Regions from separate parts of the Priestia sp. USM5 genome, predicted to be linked through region 2. Evidence: riboswitches for the same ligand, from Rfam matches in the RefSeq annotation. Region 2 holds a riboswitch; each other region holds the start of a gene.

Region 1 (5,476 bases), on a different contig from region 2:
ATCAAATTTAAACCTTCAGGCGGGGAGTACGAAGAAAAACAAATTGAAATTGAACTAAAAATTATCCCAGCTGGTAAAATATCAATTTTAATATTTAAACTGTTAAAATTGCAGATAGAAATTTTCTTTAATCCTCAGATAATTGATGTTACTTTAGTAAACGATCAAGAATGGTTCAATGACAGTGCAAGTACTAGAATTAATGAGAATCAGGCAATTTGTATTAATGTTTTAGATAACTATCGTTTAGGAGGACTTTCTATGAAACCTTATATAATGACAGAAAGTATAGTTATTCTTCCCAAACGTGTTAAAAGAGACACTGCATATATAGATTTTAAGGTTACTTCAGCTATGGGAAATAGAATTAGTAGTGCTTTATGTGATTCTAATATGAAAGAGTTAAATATTGAATGTGAAGGAGGTAAATAAATGTCAAAAGTATACTCAAATATATTTTTATTAAATAATATTAATTGCTTATCTTCTTTAGATAAAGTTTTTAGTAGGCAACATAGCGAGTTATTACCTCATGTGAAGAAAGATGAAAAACAGGTTGCTAGTATGCATGAAGCCGAGAAATATTTTAATTATTCTTGGAAAGAGATAGGTGAATTAGAAGAAATAAAAGTACCCAAGATTAATGGTAATGATAATTTTACAGGAGAAATTATTTCATATCAAAAGGCAATTGCTAATTTGGAGTACACAAAGAAAAGGAAAAAAGATAGTAATGGAAAATTTCTACCAAAAGCTGAAAGAGTAAATGATCTAGATGTAGAGTCATTATTTTTTGAAAAAGAAAATAAAGTATATGTACTTATTATTACTTCAAATGATTACAACATTAGTAGATTTAAAAAGCTTATTGGTAAAGAAAATATTTCGCAAAAAAACCCCGAATACTTACTTAATCCTGATATATTTAATTGGTTATTCTATGTTTATACTGAACGAAATGGAACATTAAATGAAATTACCAAATTAGAAAATATTAGTGGTTTTGTAGGGAATATATCTGATGACGCTAATGTTTTTACAGGAGAATCTTACCAGACAACAGAACTAATAGCGACTAAAGCATTTATAAGCAATGGTGGAGAACTTAAAAAGATCACACTAAGAGTTAGAGACACGGATATAGATATTACTTGTATGATTAATGAAAAATCCACCATTGTAATAAACTGTAGTTTATCTTTTAAATTAAGAATAATGGAATGTACTGATAATGTTGTTTTTTTATTATTATATTTATACGGTTACTTAATCCTTAAATTAAAACAATTGTATATGAATGAATCAGATAGCTTTATCAAAGAAGACAATCCCAAATTCTCAAAGAAAATCGGAATTGATGTAATTAAATCAATTGTGGAAAAAAATAATATCTTATTAAAAGATCTTGAGTCATTTTTGCTAGAAGACTCACTTGAACAAGCTTAGTTAATACTTAGGACTTCTGCTAGTACATATTTACTGCGGGAGTCTTTTTTAAAAATTCAACAACCATTACTGATAACAGCCCTTACTGTCCTCGATTGAAGTTGACGACCTTCATTTTAATCTCGACTACTTACACGTATTTATCCAAAACTTCCTTTTTCCACTTTATAATAAATTTACATTTATATTCCTATTATGCTACTAAAAACGTTCGTAAAAGTATGTGATTTTCAGGAGACGTTCGTGATTTAATTCACGACTTAAACGGACGGTAAAAATGATAGATTCCTTATATAAAACAACAGTCCGTAAACGTATACTTTTGCGGACTTTTATTTGAATTTGGTCCAATACTTTACCATATAAAGTCTCTTTCTAATTATTTAATTTTTTAAGCTATTTATAAGAATTTTTCATGCCGAACCTAATATCACTGAACAGAATATTCAATTATTTCAATCCACTTTGTAAGTGATTACATATATAATTAATATTGTAATTTTCATTATTTCGATGAGTAATAAAGATCAACTAATCCCTTGATAGGACACTAGCTTGTTTTTCTAATGAATACTTAGACGTGAAAAGAGCGTATTCCTTCCGATAGGCGCCCTTAGCCTATAACGCCTTCTAACACTACGGCTTGTTTGCTGCCAGTTTGGTTAGCAGTTCTCTTTGATCACCGTTGGCCACACGCCCCTTCAACCGTTCGCTACTCGTCTTCAAGCATACCAATAAGTAAAGTTTAAAAAATATATTGACATTACATGAAATCATTGTAATAATACAAAGTAATTTGATAGGAATACTATTATTAAGAGCAGGTGGAGGAAATTATCCCTATGAAACCCGGCAACCATTCGTACTAAATAGACAGTAGGAAAACGGTGCTAAATCTAACAGTGTTCACGCTGAGAGATGAGAGGAAATCGGATTTTTCGGAAGCCTTCTGTCTCTTTATGAGTTCAGAAGGCTTTTTGTATTCTGCCTCTTGTAGAGTTTCTATCAAGTAAATCCAAGGAGGAATTTTAATGAAAAGAAAACTTTTGTTAAGTACTGCGCTAGTTACGGGATTAACAGTTTCATCTATATTACCAGTTGCATATGCGCACGATGAACTTGGAGACATCAGCATTGAAAAAGGACAGCGTAACCCAGATGAGATCAGCTCTGTTCCTGTCACAGAAGGAAGTAAGAATTTAAAGTATTTGCACGAAGCCGCAGCTGTACCATTGAAAGAAATTAGAGAAGGTGTCAAGAACAGCACAGCTGACGTGTATGCACATAAAGGATTTGCTTACACAGGGACACATACTTCTGGAGGAGGAAACGGTGGAGTTCGAGTGTTTGACTTAAAAGACCCAACCAATCCTAAAGAGGTTGCCGTTTTCGCAGATCAAGATATTCCTGGAACTTGGCAGGAAAAAGTAATCGTTAAAACGGTAAATACAAAATCTTTTAAAGGAGATTTAGCTGTTGTATCTGTTCAGCAACTAGACGTTAAAAATCCGAATTCTAAGGGTGGATTTCTTTTATACGACGTAACCAATCCATATGACCCTAAGAAGTTAGGGTTCTATGAAGTAACAAAGAAAACAAAAGGAACACATGAATTATACTTAACGACGCAAGGAAACCGCATATTGGTTCTTGCTGCGAACCCTTACGCAGACTACTATTCTCATGGAAAAGAGAAGGACTTTCAGCTTGTTGATGTGACAAATCCAGCTGAGCCAAAGAAACTTTATGAGTTTGATCCACGTTCACTGCCAGAAGTAAGTGAAAACTTTGACGGATATAACTGGAACGCGCCAGACGGCAAGAAACGACCTGTATTCAACCATAGTGCATATGCGGATGAAACAGGAAAAACAGCTTTCCTTTCTTTCTGGGATCTTGGAACAATCATTTTAGATATCTCAAATCCCGAAAACGTGAAGTTTGAGGGAAGGACAACTTTCGCATCTAATCAACAAGGTTCAGCACACTCGGTTGCACTTGCAAAAGGCGGCACGGTACTTGTTGAAACAAGAGAAGTATATGCGCCAATAAAACCAGGTTACGAAAAATCTTATGGTTACACAAGAATCTTTGACATTAAAGATAAAACAAATCCAATACTATTGAGTGAATTTAAAACAGATCTTACAGAAAATATTTCAGAAGATCCGAATAAACAAGTTACGTTTGGTAAAACAGTCCACGATCCAAAAGTACAAGGAAATACATTGTATCTTTCTCACTATGCAGGTGGAGTGAGAGCTGTGGATATTTCGAATCCGAGTAAACCTGTTCAGATTGGCAAATATGTTCCTGCAAATGCGAACATTTGGGGAGTTTTCGTAGATCAAAACTACGTTCTTGCATCTGACATGGGCTCAGGCTTAAAAGTTTTACAGAAAAATAATAAGTAAGTAAACTGGTTCTAGTGCAAATACTTGAAGAAAATATAAAAAGCAAAAGATTTCTAGTGATCCCTGGTTTTAAGCAACTAGTCCAACAGCTGATGGATGAATTCCTTTTGATTTTGGGCAGACTTCTCCCTTTGAAGAGTTTGTTGTCTTAGAAAAGTTGTTGTATCAACGATGTATAAAAAGCTGCATAAAAGAGCAAGAGGACTCCCTTGAGAATCCTTGCCCCCCAAGGGTTCTCTTTTTTCGTGTGTACCGGAAAGAGTGATTATGTTAACTAACCTTGTATATTCTATACAACATAAAAGCAGAAAAACCACTGGGCCTAATCAGTAGTTTTTCTATCCTCGTAAGGAATGGAGAGCTATTTTATGATGCCTCACGGCGTCTTGGGTAGTTTGCTAAAAATATTATTAATTATCCGTCATACCATTAAAAAGATAAAAAGAGAAAAAACAATCCGTGGGAGTTGGATTGTTTTTTCTTGAGGAAAGATCAGGCTGATAGTTCCTTATTGAATTTTATGTTTCTCATTTTGTGTTATGACTACCTATAAAATCCCTTATGTTAACTAGCATCCCTATTTGAAATTACTTAAGAGCCAAGTTCTTTACAAATAAAGAACTTGGCTCTGTATTTATCAGAAAATAACATATCTCAATTTATTAAAGAGGTGTTTTGTCCTCTTTCACTTCATTTTTTAATGATTTTTTATCCTCTTTATCATGGTCCTCCATAATTCCTTGGGTTGCATTTTTAAATTCACGAAGTGTTTTACCGGCGGAGCGTCCTAACTCAGGTAGCCTTTTGGGACCAAATATAATTAATGCTGTTATCCCTATTAAAATTGCACTTCCAGGTCCTACCATTATAATCACCTCATTTCCTATCTATAACAGTACTAAAAAACTGATATCTAACCTGATAAAATTCTTATGAACCTATTCTAACAAAGACTGTGCAATGTACTCTCCTTTACGGATTCCGCGAGCACAAGCAAATATTGCACTACCTATATGTTTCGTATACTCATTTAATTTATCCTGCTGAGATAATACCTTAAGCATTGGTATAAATTGTGTGTCAGGATTCTTTTGATAACTAATAAACATAAGTCCTGCATTTATATTTCCTGTTTTAGGATCTACCCCATCTGTATAAGAATACGCTCTTCTATAAATCTCTTGTCTCGTTCCCTTTGCCAAAGCTGTATGAGAAGTAGGAGGCATTTGCATAAGGCTTACTTTATCGTGTTCTTTTACTTTGCCGTAAGGAGCCCCACTATCTTTTTTTCGACCAAACGTGTCTTCTTGATCTTTAAGAGATGATCGATCCCATACTTCTAAAAACATCTGGATTTTTCTAAAAGCCATATAAGTTCCACCCTGCATCCATGTTGGCTCTGAATTATTCGCCCAAATAATTCGATTATGAGATTCAGAATCGTTAGAAGAAACATTCGCCGTACCATCTTTAAATCCAAATAAATTCCGAGGCGTTTTCTCATCCGGAGCACTAATAAAACCAGATTGCATCCATTTTACTTCTGCTACGCCTACTGCTGATTTAATAAGGTTGCGTACAGCGTGAAATGCCACTTGTTGATCATCTGCACAAAC
Region 2 (5,476 bases):
TGCTCATAATCGGTCGTTTTCAACGTATGTTCACCGCTCGCCTAGCATGCCGTTTTTCCTTTATCCAAACAGCCGTTTTTCATTGCCAAACGTTCTAAAAATTAAAAAGCAGCTGCAGGAATTCAACCCTTCTCTTATTCATTTGGCCACTCCTTTTACAATGGGGCTTTGCGGCTCCTATTACGGAAAAAGATTAGGTATTCCTCTTGTCGGCTCTTATCATACCAATTTTGATGATTATTTATCTCACTATGAACTTGAAAAAATGCGTGTACCACTGCAAAAATATATGAAATGGTTTTATAAACCTGTACAAAAATTATTCGCTCCCTCCGAAGTGACCAAACAGCAGCTAGAAAAACAAGGGTTTCACAACGTAGCTATTTGGTCGCGAGGGGTAAATCACAAATTGTTCCATCCCCACTATGACCGCTTTGATATTCGTATTAAATATAATATAAAAAAACCCTACATCTTAACGTATGTAGGAAGGTTAGCTAAAGAAAAGAACGCTGATTTTTTACTAAAAATTGCCCGATCTTTACCTGATCATATCCGCCACCAAGTTCACTGGCTTATTGTGGGAGATGGTCCTTTAAAAGAACAAATGCAACAGCAAGCATCTGAGCATATGACATTTACAGGCTTTCTTGAAGGTAAGCAACTTGCTCATATCTATTCTTCATCTGATTTGTTTGTTTTCCCTTCAGAAACAGAAACGTTCGGAAATGTCGTACTGGAGTCTCTTGCTTCTGGAACTCCCGTGGTGGCAGCAAATGCAGGAGGAGTTAAACAGATGGTTCAGCACGGGCGAAACGGCTACCTTTGCAAACCTCACTCCTTAGAAGAATTCAGTTCGGCTATTACAGGTTTACTTGATGATTTGCACCAGCGGCTTCACTTTGGCCATGCAGCGAGACACTATGCTCTTACTCAATCATGGGACGCCATTTTTCAGCATTTGCTTTCAGAATATGAAGATGTCGTAGAAAAATCTGCTGAAGGTATTCAATGGGCATAAAAAAAATCTCCGTTTTCACGGAGATTTTTTTTATTATTTAGCTAAAGCTTGAGTTTTTAATGCTTCAGCTTTGTCTGTGAACTCCCAAGGAAGCTCCACATCTGTACGACCAAAGTGACCGTAAGCTGCTGTTTGCTTATAAATTGGGCGACGTAAATCAAGCATTTTAATGATGCCTGCTGGACGTAGGTCAAAGTTTTTGCGTACTACATCTACTAGTACTTCTTCAGAAACTTTTCCTGTACCGAATGTATCAATTGAAATAGATACTGGCTGTGCAACACCAATTGCATATGCTAGTTGTACTTCACATTTATCAGCAAGATCAGCTGCTACAATGTTTTTCGCAACATAACGAGCTGCATAAGCTGCTGAACGGTCTACTTTTGTTGCGTCCTTACCAGAGAATGCACCGCCGCCGTGACGAGCATATCCGCCGTAAGTATCAACGATAATTTTACGACCAGTTAAACCAGCATCTCCTTGAGGGCCGCCGATTACGAAACGTCCTGTTGGGTTAATGAAATACTTTGTATTTTCATCAATTAACTCATTTGGAACAACTGGATTAATTACATATTCTTTTAAGTTACGTTGAATTTGCTCTAACGTTACTTCTGGGTGATGCTGAGTTGAAATAACAATTGTATCGATGCGAACAGGTTTGTTGTTTTCATCATATTCAACTGTTACTTGTGTTTTACCATCCGGGCGAAGGTAAGGAAGAATTTCTTCTTTACGTACTTCTGTTAGACGGCGAGCAAGTTTATGAGCTAATGAAATTGGAAGAGGCATTAATTCTTTTGTTTCGTTACATGCATAACCAAACATTAACCCTTGGTCTCCAGCTCCGATTGCTTCGATTTCTTCATCGGACATTTGACCTTCACGTGCTTCTAACGCTTGGTCTACACCAGCAGCGATATCAGCTGACTGCTCGTCGATAGATGTTAATACTGCACAAGTTTCAGCATCAAATCCGTATTTTGCACGAGTATAGCCAATTCCTTTAATTGTTTCACGAACTGTTTTAGGAATATCCACGTAAGTAGAAGTTGTAATTTCACCGCTTACTAAAACTAAACCAGTTGTTACGCTTGTTTCACAAGCAACACGAGCATTTGGATCCTTTGCTAGGATAGCATCAAGAATTGAGTCAGAAATTTGGTCACAAATTTTATCGGGATGTCCCTCTGTAACAGATTCTGACGTGAACAGACGACGTTGTGTTGACATCAGTTTTCCTCCTTATAAATACGATACATTGTGATACGGTACTCATTCCCTTATTTTCATTACACGTTAAAAAATATAAAAAAACCTTTCCTTGTATCGAGGAAAGGTATCAAATTCTACATAAGCCTTTCACTCTTATCGATCAAGGTTGTGCCCTTGCATCAGGTTAGCACCTTATCGTCTACACAAAAAAATGACGATGGTTGCTGGGTTTCACAGGGCCTGTCCCTCCACCAGCTCGGGATAAGAGAGTATCCGTTCAAGGACATATAATACATGAAAAAGCGCTTCACTGTCAACAACATTCAAATGGAAATCATCTCTTTATGTTTGAATCTGTTTTAATGTAACATACTCAAATTTAAAAATAGTATACCTTATTAAGAATGATCACGAAGTTTGGTTAACAAGACAGACCAAAAAAAGGCTTTCACTTGAAATAGCTTCACTTTTTTCGCTTCTAGCACATATACATGTGTCTAAAATAGGTATAACGTACATTTTTTTATAATGCACAAACATTTTTAGTTAAATAGTATAGAATAATTAAATAAATGTGTTATACTAATTATAAATTTCAAACATTAATGAATAAATAATAGCTAAAAAAGGAAGGTAGTGCACATGAGTACTGTTGATATGTCTATCGAATTAAATGGTTTGCTTCAATTAAAAACAACAAAACACCAATTATCTGTTCCACAACTTGTTGAAAAAATTCTAGCTCGACGCGAAGGAACGCTGACTTCTACAGGTGCTGTGTCAGTCGAAACCGGAAAATATACAGGCCGCTCTCCTTTGGATAAATTTATTGTAAGCGATGCTGTATCTTCAAAAACGGTTGAATGGGGACCCGTCAATCAGCCAATTTCTGCTCAGCGATTCGATGCGCTATACAAAAAAGTCTTAACCCACTTAAAGAAACAGGATGAACTTTTTGTTTTTAATGGATATGCTGGAGCTGATAAAAAGTATCAGTTACCAATTCAAGTAGTTAATGAATTTGCATGGCACAACCTATTCGCTCAGCAGTTATTCATTCGCCCTTCAGCTGAACAAAAAACAAATGATGATGTGAAGCCGTTTACAATTGTAGCAGCTCCAACGTTCAAAGCTGATCCTGAAACAGACGGGACGAATTCTGAAACCTTCATTATTCTTTCATTAGAGCGACGCATTGTGCTAATTGGAGGAACTGAATACGCTGGTGAAATGAAAAAATCTATTTTTTCAGTGATGAACTTCTTGCTTCCTCAAAACAATATTCTATCCATGCACTGTTCTGCTAACGTAGGAGAAGAAGGTGACGTTGCATTATTCTTTGGTTTATCTGGAACGGGTAAAACAACGCTTTCTGCTGATGCAAACCGTCGTTTAATCGGAGATGACGAGCACGGTTGGTCAAGCTCTGGTGTATTTAATATTGAAGGAGGCTGCTACGCGAAGTGCATTCAGCTTTCCGAAGAAAAAGAACCGCAAATTTTTAATGCAATTCGCTTCGGCGCAGTACTGGAAAATGTAGTGTTGAATCAAAATACGAAAGTAGCAGATTACAATGATAATAGTTTAACAGAGAATACTCGTGCCGCTTATTCAATTGACTCTATTGATAATACGGTATTGCCAAGCGTTGCTGGGCACCCTACAGCTATTGTCTTTTTAACTGCTGATGCCTTCGGCGTCTTACCTCCAATCAGCAAGCTTACAAAAGAACAAGCGATGTACCATTTTCTGAGCGGATACACTAGTAAGTTAGCTGGAACAGAGCGCGGCGTAACATCGCCACAGGCTACTTTCTCTACATGCTTTGGTGAGCCTTTCTTACCTCTTGCTCCAACAACTTATGCAGAAATGCTAGGAAAGAAAATCGATGAACATAACGTAAATGTCTACCTTGTAAACACTGGATGGACCGGCGGTGAATACGGCGTGGGTGAACGAATGAAGTTAAGTTACACTCGAGCTATGGTTCAAGCAGCTCTTGAAGGAGAACTAGCTAATACCGAAACAGTAACAGATGCTATTTTTGGTTTATCGATTCCAACTCATGTTCCGGGAGTTCCTGATGAAGTGCTTCAGCCTTCTAAAGCATGGAACGATGCAACAGCTTATAACCAAAAAGCAACTGAACTTGCCGCTAAATTCAAAGCGAACTTCAAGCGTTTTAATGATGTAGCATCGGACATTTCAACATTAGGCGGACCTAGAGTCTAATAAAAAACCGATCGTCTTATAGACGATCGGTTTTTTAGTTAGTCGAATGTAATTTTGTCAGTTCATATGTGACAATGGTTTTTTCCTGCTCCATTTCTACCTTACGCACAACAGCAGTTCCAATACATTCTCCATTTTTCGTTTTGTGAATGTTTAATGGAATATCCAACGGATACAAACGATATCCTTTTTTCTCAACTTGAAAAATGTTATCTGTTACACGCTTTTCGTTGCCTTTTGTCACAATCATTGTATTTAATTCTAGCGGCATCCCCATTTTCTCTCACTCCTCACTGTTATTCTACTTGTTTTTTCTATCGTAGCATATCTTTTATTGCGCTTTCATCCACTTCGTTAACTTCTTTACCGTTTCTCGGTTTTCTTTTGGTGGAAAAGCATGTGGAAAGTTTTCAAAATACCAGCTGGTAACTTTTTTATTGGACTTCTTTAGTTTAGATTCGAGCTGATAGGAATGATCAATTGAGACGTTTTTATCTTCTAAACCATGAATAAGCAAGACCGGCGGCTCGACGAGATGAGCACGATGCAAAGGTGTCCTCCATTCGTATCTTTCAGGATATTTAGAAGGAGTTCCTCCAATCACCCGCTTCATCATTCTTCTTAAATCTTCTCTTTCTTCATATGTCAGCACCATATCCGTGACGCCTCCCCATAGCACAAGAGAACGGCTGTCTTTTTTTTCAATGGCTGTGAGTAAAGCCATCACTCCCCCTCGTGAAAACCCAAAAATATGAATGCGGTCATGGTGGACGTTAGGGAGCTGTTTCAGTAAATCGTAAGCAGCAAAAGCATCGTAACGATCATCTCCTGCAAAATCTTCGTTTCCTTCGCCTCCTTGATTTCCCCTATAGAACGGAGCCATCACAATAAAACCTTGTGAAGCAAATTGAATGAGTCGAGCAGGGCGAACCGTTCCTACGTTCTTAATACCTCCTCTTAAGTATAAAAAGCCGTCATACATTCCTTTTTCTTTTGGCTCTGCAA
Region 3 (5,476 bases), 3.4 Mb from region 2:
TAAAAATATGCCGATACTACTAATATAGATTAGACATTCTATGTCTTTAGATTGTATAGGGGATGAAAAAATGAAAAAAGCTTTTCAAAGTTTACGCATGAAAATGCTATGTATGATTGCAGCCATGATGGCCATAACATCTACTGTAATTGAAGTAACCAATTATTATCTTATTGTGAAACAAGAGCAAGCAGCTTCGATTACGCTAGTGATTACATTTCTGTTTGTTTCTTTTACAACTACCGTGTTCTATTTTATCATACGTCGCTACATAATTGCGGTTGAAAATTTGTCAAAAACAATGAAAGGGATTTCAAACGGCGATTTATCTGTAGATGTTGTTCCTTTGAAAGGGAAAAATGAGATTAGTACACTCATATCTTCATTTAATGAAATGATGACTCACATGAGAATACTGCGTCAGAAAATAAGTAAAACAAAGAGCACGGTCAGTCATTCCTCAGAGCAATTGCTTGTAAGCATGGAGGAAACAAAAACAGCTGTGACAGAAGTTACGATGTCTATTCAAGAAATTGCTGCGGGTTCTGATAAGCAGTTGCTAAGTGTGGTTGAAACCGAGCAGGCTATGGTGGATATGGCCAAGCTGCTTCAGAAAATGACTGATCATTCTTCAAAGGTACAACAATCGATGAACAGAGCCTCTGAACATGCTTCTACCGGAAATGTTGCGGTGAAAGATGTGACGAATCAAATGAATAAAATCTATGAAACCGTTAAGATATCGACCAGTGAAGTAAAGGGACTCGAAGATCGTTCCGCAGAGATTGGCCGCATTATTAATACGATTACAAGAATTGCTGAACAAACAAATCTTCTTGCGCTTAATGCTGCTATTGAAGCTGCAAGGGCTGGAGAACATGGAAAAGGTTTTGCTGTAGTGGCAGGGGAAGTACGTAAGCTAGCGGAAGAATCTAAAACGTCCGCTATACAAATCAGTCATTTGTTAAAAGAAATTGAAGTACAGGCAAAGCGGGCTTATCAAAACATGGAAGTGAATACGGAAGAAGTCACGCTTGGTATTGCCACTGTCGAAGATGTAACGCAACAGTTTTCCACAATTATGGAAGATGTCTTTGCCGCTCAAGAACAAATGAACAAAATGACAAAAGCAACAGGAGAGATTGATGGGTATTCGTTCAAAGTAATGGAGTCCGTCATGACCCTTTCGGAGGTTGCTAAACAAGCAGCTGCTTACGCTGAAGAAGTAGCTGCGGCTTCACAAGAAGAGTTAGCATCTATGGAAGAACTTGTGATGTTGGCAGCTAATTTAAAAGCTACGGTAAGTGAGTCCTGAAGTCTATCTTGATATGTACGTAATACGCGCAGTTTTCTGCGTGTATTTGTTTTATTTATATCTTTTATAGAAAACGATAAATAGAATTGACACGTTATCAAAGCAGTTGTATAGTGAGTACGCAAGGCGGCAGTCCGCCTTTTTTAATTCTTAGTAAACTTATAAGTTAAATAAAATATTTGAGTGCTATATAAGGAGACAAAGAGATGAAAAATGAATTCCGTTTGGCAACAAATGACGACGCGGATAACTTATTGAACTTAACTCTACAAGCATATAAGCCTATTCGAGAGCTAGGCATTCCTTTCTTAGCAGCTACTGCTGATCTTGCCCTCGTTAAGAAAAATATTTCTCAAAACCTTTGCTATGTATATGAAGAAGATAAAAGAATCGCTGCAACTGTATCTATACGAATGCCTTGGGGAGAACATCCAGGTCCGTTTGCTGTTCCGCATTTTTGGTGGTTTGCAGTGGACCCGTCGCTTGCCAGGAAAGGCGTTGGATCTAAGCTGCTGCATCTAGTAGAGGAAGAGGTAATAAAGAATACGTTTAAATCGCCAGGTGTGTCTTTAGGAACAGCAAAAGAACATCCTTGGTTAGTTGAGATGTATGAACGAAAAGGATATGTTCAAGCTAAAGAAAAGCACCTTGCACAAGGCTATACGACCGTATTTCTTTATAAAAAATTCAATGAGGTACACTCTTTGTCGTAAAAGATAGAGAAGTGGTCTAAATTAAGAAATGTGAAAGAGTGATAAATATGACAGATCAATTACTACTAAATACACTAATAGACATACGCCGTGAGCTGCACCGGTTTCCAGAGCTTTCAATGAAAGAATATGAAACAACTAAACGTATTAAAAAGTGGTTAAAGCACTACGATATTTCTATAGCGGATGCATTCCATTTAGACGTGGGAGCAGTAGCGGAAATTGTGGGAGGAAAGCCGGGACCTACTATCGCTATTCGAGCTGATATTGATGCGCTGCCAATTGAAGAAAAAACCAATCTGCCATTTGCTTCTGAAGTGAACGGTGTTATGCACGCATGCGGACATGATTTTCATACGGCTTCTATAATCGGAGCAGCCATTCTTCTCAAAGAGCGTCAGCAGGAGCTTTGCGGTACGGTTCGATTTATCTTTCAACCGGCCGAAGAAACGGCTTCTGGGGCAAAAATGCTCGTTGAAAAAGGTGTGCTCGAAGGAGTAGAAGCGATATTTGGAATGCATAACAAACCGAATCTTCCTGTAGGAACCATTGGTGTCAAATCGGGACCTTTAATGGCAAGCGTTGATCGTTTTGAAATTGACGTCAAAGGAGTAGGCGGTCACGCAGGTATTCCAGAAAAAACAGTAGATCCGATTGCTGCTGCTGGTCAAATTGTTACTAGTTTACAAACCATTGTCAGCCGTAATCTCAGCCCATTTCAAAATGTTGTTGTCAGCATAACTCAAATCCACGGAGGGAGCTCGTGGAACGTCATTCCTGACAAAGTAACGCTTGAAGGAACGGTGCGTACCTTTCAAGAAGAAGCGAGAGAAAAAATACCGGCTCTTATGAAACGAACTGCTGAAGGGATTGGAGCAGCTTTCGGCGCTTCAGTAGACGTTAAATGGTATCCGTATCTTCCTGTAGTAAACAATGATGATACGCTGGAAAAATTGGTTATTAACGCTGCAGAGAATCTTAGTTATCAAGTCGTAGAAGCTGAACAATCGCCTGGAGGAGAAGATTTTGCCGTATATCAGCAGCGTGTACCAGGATTTTTTGTATGGATGGGTACGGCTGGAGAATATGAATGGCACCATCCTTCTTTTTCATTAAATGAAGAGGCATTACTTGTAGCAGCTTCTTATTTTGCTAATCTAAGCTTTGACTTTTTGAATTCATTCCATTACCACAAAAATTAAAATATTTTTATTTTTCTATTTACGCGGATGGAATTGTTTGATAAAATAAATTTTAAATTAAAAAAGTTATCACGAGTGGACGAGAGATCTGGCTCTTTGACTCCACAGCAACCTACGAATGTAAGGTGCTCCTACCAGCAAAGCATGTGCTTTGGGTGATAAAACGGGTGAAAAACTCATTTTGCATCAAAGCAAAATGAGTTTTTTTTATTTTTCTAAAAGGAGAGGGTTTTATGAGTCATACAGCAGTTGCAGCACATACAGGAGAGAAAGCATTAAAGGAAGCCGTAAAATTATTAGGAAAGCATTATCAAGTAGCTTATCGTGAATTAGAAACATTTTATGAAATTGTGGTCGAAAACCATGTTCGTACATATGCTGTAGGCATAGATATTAAAGATGTACAAAAAGCAAATGAACTAGAAATTTATTCATCATGCTGTTCCAAGCTTGAGCGAGTAGGCTGTCTTTTATAGAAGTCTGCTCGCGCCTCTATTTTTAAAGTGTTTTTAAATAGAAAGCATGTTTTTTGACAATTGAAGAATCTGGTGGGTATAATCATTACTCACTAGGTTTCAAAATTAATCATAAATTGTCGAAATTTTTACACAAATTAAAGGTTACATTCGAAATGAATTGTGGTATGTTATAAAACAAGAATATTTTATGAAAGGAGCATTGAAATGGAAATGTCTCTTGAACATGGAAACGATGCAGGAAGCGAACAGCTTATTGATCGTATCCTAGACTTTTTAGAAGATGACGAAAAGTAAAAAAAAGAGTGTGCGGTGCTAGCCCTAGCCGCGCACTCTTTTTTTATCATGTGCGTCAAGGAAGCGCATACTATGATACATAGGGATAGAATGAAAGGGTCTCTGTCAAAGGGATTGACGAATCGTTTTGTTTGATGGAAAATTTAGAAAAAGGAAAGAGATGAAGGGTATGTCGAACAAAACATCTTTGTATCAAACAAAAGAACAGTTAAAGAAGCTTGTAAGCGAATTGGTTTCTATACCTAGCGTGACAGGAACGATGGCAGAAGTGGAAATGGCTGAATCGATAGCGTCGTATTTATTGAAGCTGCCTTACTTTCAAAAAAACGAGCAAGTTGAGCTTCATTCAACAGGAGACGGGCGATCGATTGTCACAGCTTTTGTTGAAGGGAAAAATACGAATAAAACAGTTGTATTAGTCAGTCATTACGACGTAGTGGATGTACAAGATTATGGACAGTGGAAAAAGGATGCTTTTCACGCTGATACGTTAACGAGTACTTTTTATAATGATATGGAACAAGTTCCGGCGCACGTACAAAAAGATATGATAAAAGGAGACTGGCTTTTTGGCCGAGGAACGATGGACATGAAAGCAGGTATTGCTCTGCATATCAGTATGATTGAACGAGCATGCAACGGAGAGTTTGACGGAAACATCCTGCTTCTGTCGGTACCGGATGAAGAAGTAAATTCGCTCGGAATGAGAAAAGCAGTGCCTGTTCTTTTAGAACTTGCGTGCAAACATCAGCTGGATTTTTCTCTCATGCTAAATGCAGAACCAGTGTTCAGCCGCTATCCTGGTGATCAAACGAACTATGTGTACTCAGGATCGATTGGCAAGATCATGCCAAGCTTTTTGTGTTATGGAAAAGAAACTCATGTAGGGGAACCGCTAGCTGGTTTGAATGCTAATTTACTAGCTTCTTATTTAACAACAGAAATAGAACTAAACGTTGATTTTTGCGAAAAAGTAAGAGATGAAACGAGTCCACCTCCTACTGTGCTGATACAAAAAGATTTAAAAGAAGAGTATTCCGTTCAAGTTCCGCACTCTGCCGTTGTATTATTTAATTTATTTATGTTAAACCGCTCTCTTAAAGAAGTAACAGATCTGCTGTTGAAATCGGCTGACAAAGCGGCTTTGAATGTAAAAAAACATTATAATAAAGCTGCTCGGCAGTACGCTGTGGGAATGGAGGGTTCATCCCTTGACGTGAACGTATGGACGTATGAAGAACTTTATACTCATGCAGTCAAACAGCACGGTGAAAAATATGTGCAAGAAATGGAAGCGGCACTTTTGGCACAAGAAGATGATGACAGAAATAAAACCATTAAATTAGTAAACTCTTTAGCTGGTTTATGTAAAGAAGCAGCTCCGATGATAGTCTTATTTTTTACGCCGCCTTTTTACCCGGCCGTTTGTTCACATGATGATCTCTTTGTACAAAAGATTTTGTCAAACGTACA

Evidence for each region. A riboswitch is a leader RNA that binds a small molecule or an ion and turns the genes downstream of it on or off. The one in region 2 is predicted to bind S-adenosylmethionine.
Region 1: it holds a riboswitch for S-adenosylmethionine, as region 2 does, so the genes downstream of both, ACWATA_RS26310 (LVIVD repeat-containing protein) here and metK (methionine adenosyltransferase) in region 2, are expected to answer to the same signal.
Region 3: it holds a riboswitch for S-adenosylmethionine, as region 2 does, so the genes downstream of both, ACWATA_RS18255 (hypothetical protein) here and metK (methionine adenosyltransferase) in region 2, are expected to answer to the same signal.

Annotation. Positions count from the first base shown of each region.
Region 1 is NZ_JBSGKN010000004.1:18,916-24,391, forward strand. Features, by position in the region: gene ACWATA_RS26300 (hypothetical protein) at 1-432, shown strand, start outside; gene ACWATA_RS26305 (hypothetical protein) at 433-1,446, shown strand; SAM riboswitch class I at 2,255-2,371, shown strand; gene ACWATA_RS26310 (LVIVD repeat-containing protein) at 2,478-3,860, shown strand; gene ACWATA_RS26315 (twin-arginine translocase TatA/TatE family subunit) at 4,523-4,726, opposite strand; gene efeB (iron uptake transporter deferrochelatase/peroxidase subunit) at 4,799-5,476, opposite strand, start outside.
Region 2 is NZ_JBSGKN010000001.1:36,496-41,971, reverse strand. Features, by position in the region: gene ACWATA_RS00255 (glycosyltransferase family 4 protein) at 1-1,021, shown strand, start outside; gene metK (methionine adenosyltransferase) at 1,055-2,257, opposite strand; SAM riboswitch class I at 2,390-2,507, opposite strand; gene pckA (phosphoenolpyruvate carboxykinase (ATP)) at 2,882-4,471, shown strand; gene ACWATA_RS00240 (DUF2584 domain-containing protein) at 4,506-4,748, opposite strand; gene ACWATA_RS00235 (alpha/beta hydrolase family protein) at 4,803-5,476, opposite strand, start outside.
Region 3 is NZ_JBSGKN010000001.1:3,417,589-3,423,064, reverse strand. Features, by position in the region: gene ACWATA_RS18270 (methyl-accepting chemotaxis protein) at 71-1,315, shown strand; gene ACWATA_RS18265 (GNAT family N-acetyltransferase) at 1,522-2,028, shown strand; gene ACWATA_RS18260 (amidohydrolase) at 2,076-3,230, shown strand; SAM riboswitch class I at 3,294-3,395, shown strand; gene ACWATA_RS18255 (hypothetical protein) at 3,464-3,706, shown strand; gene ACWATA_RS18250 (M20/M25/M40 family metallo-hydrolase) at 4,173-5,476, shown strand, end outside.